Regions from separate parts of the Streptomyces cyanogenus genome, predicted to be linked through region 2. Evidence: riboswitches for the same ligand, from Rfam matches in the RefSeq annotation. Region 2 holds a riboswitch; the other holds the start of a gene.
What was found. A riboswitch is a leader RNA that binds a small molecule or an ion and turns the genes downstream of it on or off. The one in region 2 is predicted to bind glycine.

Region 1 (2,385 bases), 4.3 Mb from region 2:
AGGCCGCCGAGACGTGGTCGGCGTCGACGAGGCGCAGGTTGACCCCGTTGTCCCGCGCGGCGGCGACGACCTCGGCTGCCCTGCCGGGCACGCGCGCGGTGACGGTGTCGAAGTAGGCGCCGTGGACGATCTCCACCCCGCCGGCCTTCAGCCCCTCGGCGAGGATCGTGGCGTACCGGTGCGTGCGCCGGGCGATGGTCTTCAGGCCCTCCGGGCCGTGGTAGACGGCGTACATGCCGGCCATCACGGCGAGCAGCACCTGCGCGGTGCAGATGTTGCTGGTGGCCTTCTCGCGGCGGATGTGCTGCTCACGGGTCTGCAGCGCGAGCCGGTAGGCCTTGTTCCCGTCGGCGTCCACGGAGACGCCCACCAGCCGCCCGGGCAGGCTGCGGGCGAACTTCTCGTGCACGGCCATGTAGCCGGCGTGCGGGCCGCCGAAGCCCATCGGCACGCCGAAGCGCTGGGTGGTGCCGACGGCGATGTCCGCACCCAGCTCGCCCGGCGAGGTGAGCAGGGTCAGCGCCAGCAGGTCGGCGGCGACGGTGACGAGGGCGCCCAGCTCGTGCGCCCGGTCGATGACCGGCTTGATGTCCCGTACGGCACCGGAGGCGCCCGGGTACTGGATCAGCACGCCGTTGATCTCGCGCTCGGCGATCTCCGCCGGGATGCCGTCGCTCAGGTCGGCGACGACCACCTCGACGCCGGTCGGCTCGGCGCGGGTCTCGATCACGGCGATGGTCTGCGGCAGCACGTCCGCGTCGACCAGGAAGAGGCCCTTCTTGTTCTTGCCCATGCGCCGGGACAGCGACATGGCCTCGGCCGCGGCCGTGCCCTCGTCGAGGAGGGAGGCGCCGGAGGTGGGCAGCCCAGTGAGGTCGGCGACCACGGTCTGGAAGTTCAGCAGGGCCTCGAGCCGCCCCTGGGAGATCTCCGGCTGGTACGGCGTGTAGGCCGTGTACCAGGACGGGTTCTCCATGACGTTGCGCAGGATGACGGGCGGGGTGAACGTGCCGTAGTACCCCAGCCCGATCATGGAGCCCAGAACCTGGTTGCGGTCGGCGAGCGAGCGCAGCTCGGCGAGCACCTCGGCCTCGGTGCGGGCGCCCGGCAGGTCCAGGGCGTCGGCGTTCTTGATCACATCCGGGACCGCGGCGGCGGTCAGCTCGTCGAGCGAGCCGTATCCGACCTGCGCGAGCATCTTGGCCCGCGCCTCCTGGTCGGGTCCGATGTGGCGCTGCTCGAACGGAATGCCCGCTTCGAGCTCGGAGAGCGGAATGCGATGGGCGGTCATTGCGGAGGCCTCCTGGTCTGACGCGACCTTCGAGGGGCACCCCGGTACGGATACCCCGACGGCCTCCCCCTCTGTCATCTCAACCTGAGAGCTTCACCGGCCACCCGAGGGCGCCGGCTTTCACCGTCGGTGAGGGCGGGAGCCGTCGACAACCGCCCTGCTTTCCAGAGTGACCTCGTCCGTGCGGTACGTGAGCCTGAGAGATTCCGGGGAGGAGTTGCTCCTTCGGCGCCTCCGAGGTGGTCGGAGGACTCTCCCGCACGGGGTCAGCAGCCGCTGTCAGCCTACCAGCGAGGTCAATGCCGGAGCCTTCGAGTGGCCGCCTCCCTGAATGTGCTCTTTTGTAGTGCTTACGGATGAGTTGCGACCACGTGGAGGGAGAGGGACCGTGCAGACCGACATCGATCCGCGCAACCTGATCGGCCGCAAGGCGTTCGACCGCAATGGCACCAAGATCGGCACCATTGACGAGGTGTACCTGGACGACGCCACCGGAGTGCCCGAGTGGGCTGCCATACGCACCGGCCTGTTCTCCCGGGACGCCTTCGTACCCCTGGAGCCCAGCGAGCTCGTCGAAGGCAGCCTGTACGTCCCCTTCGACCGCGCCCTGATCAAGGACGCCCCCGACTTCGGCGTGGGCCGCCACCTCTCCCCCGAACAGGAACTCCAGCTCTACCACCACTACGGCCTCGACGTGGCCGCACCCCCCACCGTCCCGGACCACGACTTCGGCAAGCTGGCAGGCACGGAAGAACCCTGACCTGACCGACGCCCGACCTGACCGACGCCGGCAGCCCCGCCCCGCCCGCCGTAATCCCCGCGCGGGCCGGCTCGCACCCACAGCCCGACCCCCGTCCGGCCCCGGCCCGGGGCACCCAGACGGGACCGGCCCGGGGCCCGACCTGTCGGCCCCGACCCGCCGGCACACGGACCGGTCCCCGCCCGCTGCCCGGCCTATGTCCGCCCTCCGGCCCCCTCCAGCTGATCACCCACGCCCGAGCCGCCACCACCTTCCTCCGAGCCGTCCCCGACATCCGAGCCCCGAACCGTCTCCGGAGCGGGACCGGTGGGTGCGTGGGCCAGGTCGGCAACCA
Region 2 (2,385 bases):
ACGGCTCGTGGGTGCCCCGGATGTCCACGCCGACGCCCTCGGTGCCCGGCGCCGCGTGCGCCGCGTCGACGTAGGCCATCGCGATCGGCCTGCCCAGGGTGGGGGAGGGGGCACCGGAGGTGACCTCGCCGATCACCTCGCCGCCGGCGACCACGGCGTACCCGGCGCGCGGCACCCGGCGGCCCTCGGCGACCAGGCCGACCAGCACCCGCGGCGGGTTCTCCTGGGCCCGGGCGGCGGCCTCGGCGAGCGCCTCGCGGCCCACGAAGTCGCCCTCCTTCTCGAACTTCACCACCCGGCCGAGCCCGGCGTCGAACGGGGTCAGCTCGCGGGTCAGCTCGTGCCCGTACAGCGGCATGCCCGCCTCCAGGCGCAGCGTGTCCCGGCAGGACAGCCCGCACGGGACCAGTCCGGCGCCCTCGCCGGCCTTGGTGAGCGCCTGCCACAGCTCGACGGCGTGCTCAGGCCGCACGAACAGCTCGAAGCCGTCCTCGCCGGTGTAGCCGGTGCGGGCGATCAGCGCCGGCACGCCGGCGACCGTGCCGGGCAGGCCGGCGTAGTACTTCAGGCCGTCCAGGTCGGCGTCGGTGAGCGACTTCAGGATGCCGGGGGACTCCGGTCCCTGCACGGCGATCAGCGCGTACGCGTCCCGGTCGTCACGGACCTCGGCGTCGAATCCGGCGGCCCGCTCGGTGAGCGCGTCCAGCACCACCTGGGCGTTGGAGGCGTTGGCCACCACCATGTACTCGGTCTCGGCCAGGCGGTAGACGATCAGGTCGTCCAGGATGCCGCCGTCGGCCTGGCAGATCATGGTGTAACGGGCGCGGCCGACGCCGACGGAGGCGATGTTGCCGACCAGGGCGTGGTTCAGCAGGGCGGCGGCGTCGGTGCCGGTGACGGTGATCTCACCCATGTGGGAGAGGTCGAACAGTCCGGCCCGGGTGCGCACGGCGAGGTGCTCGTCGCGCTCGGAGCCGTAGCGCAGGGGCATGTCCCAGCCGGCGAAGTCGGTCATCGTCGCACCGAGCGAACGATGCACGGCATCGAGCGCGGTGTGGCGCAGCTCAGTGGGTTCGGTACTGCTCATCGGTCGGTCGTCTCCCAGGGCAACAGGGATGGGGCGAGGAACGTTCCTCCCCATCTGTCATCGGAACCTGAGAGGTTCGCCACGACCGCCACAGGGACGATCACGGCTTGCACCTTGGGTGGAGCCGCTGTCGCAGCGGCCCGCTTTTCAGATGTGCCTCGCCCACGCGGTAACGGTGCCTGAGAGATTCAAGGGAGGGACTTGCTCCTTCGGCGCCCCAGCGGCACAGACGTACGGCTGGGAACTCTCCCGCGCGGATTCAAACGGCCGGTATGCAGTTGGCGCGCACATCATTGCACGCCGCACCGCGGCCAGCCAGAGCACGCTGCTTGTGACCGACCTGTGGCACCACGCACACGAAGCACCGACCGTTGCCCATTACCTTCTCTTTACATACAACGGGGATGGGACGACCGAGCCCACTGGGAGGACGATCACGGTGAACAGGACCTCGGCCTACGCCACCGACGCCGGCATCGCGGTACCGAAGCCGCCCTCCGCCCTGGCCCGCGAGCGCGGCGCGGACCGGCCCGCCCCGGTCGTCCGCGACCTGCGCGACCGCGCGGGCCGCAGCCCGCACGCCCTGCTCTTCGGCCCCCGCGACCTGGTGGTGGTCACCGGACTGCCCGGCAGCGGCAAGTCCACCCTGATGCACCGCGCGGTCACCGGCCACCGCATCGACTCCCAGGACGCCCGCGACCGGTGGGCGGCCCGCGTGCCCCGCAGCCTGCCCTACGCGCTGTACCGCCCCCTGGTCCGCCTCGCCCACTACACCGCCCTGCGCCGCGCCCTGCGCACCGGCGAGGGAGTCGTCGTGCACGACTGCGGCACCCAGGCCTGGGTGCGCGCCTGGCTGGCCCGCGAGGCCCGGCGCCGGGGCGGCACCCTGCACCTGATCCTGCTGGACGTCAGCCCCGCGGCGGCCCGGCAGGGCCAGCACGAGCGCGGCCGGGGCGTGTCCCGCTACGCCTTCCGCCGCCACCGCCGTACCACCGCCCGGCTGCTGCGCGCGGTGGAGAAGGGCGAGCTGCCCGCCGGCTGCGGCGCGGCGGTGCTGCTGGACCGGGACGCGGCGGACGTCCTCAGGCGCGTCGGCTTCACTCGGTGAGGGACTGTCACAGCCACCCGCTAGCCTTCATGCTCACAGCAGTGGTTCCCAGCAGGCGGTAGGCAGATGGACTTCCCGGCGGACTTTCCCACGGACTTCCCGGCACAGGCGCACCCCCACCCGCACGGCGGGTGGCCCGGCAACGAGCTGGAGGAGGTGCTGTCGGCCTCCCTCGGCGTCCCCTCGGCGG

Region 1: linked by a shared signal. The riboswitch ahead of gcvP (aminomethyl-transferring glycine dehydrogenase) and the one ahead of gcvT (glycine cleavage system aminomethyltransferase GcvT) in region 2 are both predicted to bind glycine.

What each region holds. Positions count from the first base shown of each region.
Region 1 is NZ_CP071839.1:1,713,725-1,716,109, forward strand. It holds gene gcvP (aminomethyl-transferring glycine dehydrogenase) at 1-1,291, opposite strand, end outside; glycine riboswitch at 1,466-1,560, opposite strand; gene S1361_RS07625 (PRC-barrel domain-containing protein) at 1,680-2,051, shown strand; gene S1361_RS07630 (DNA polymerase IV) at 2,246-2,385, opposite strand, start outside.
Region 2 is NZ_CP071839.1:5,995,972-5,998,356, forward strand. It holds gene gcvT (glycine cleavage system aminomethyltransferase GcvT) at 1-1,087, opposite strand, end outside; glycine riboswitch at 1,132-1,244, opposite strand; glycine riboswitch at 1,245-1,349, opposite strand; gene S1361_RS27135 (AAA family ATPase) at 1,527-2,195, shown strand; gene S1361_RS27140 (enhanced serine sensitivity protein SseB) at 2,262-2,385, shown strand, end outside.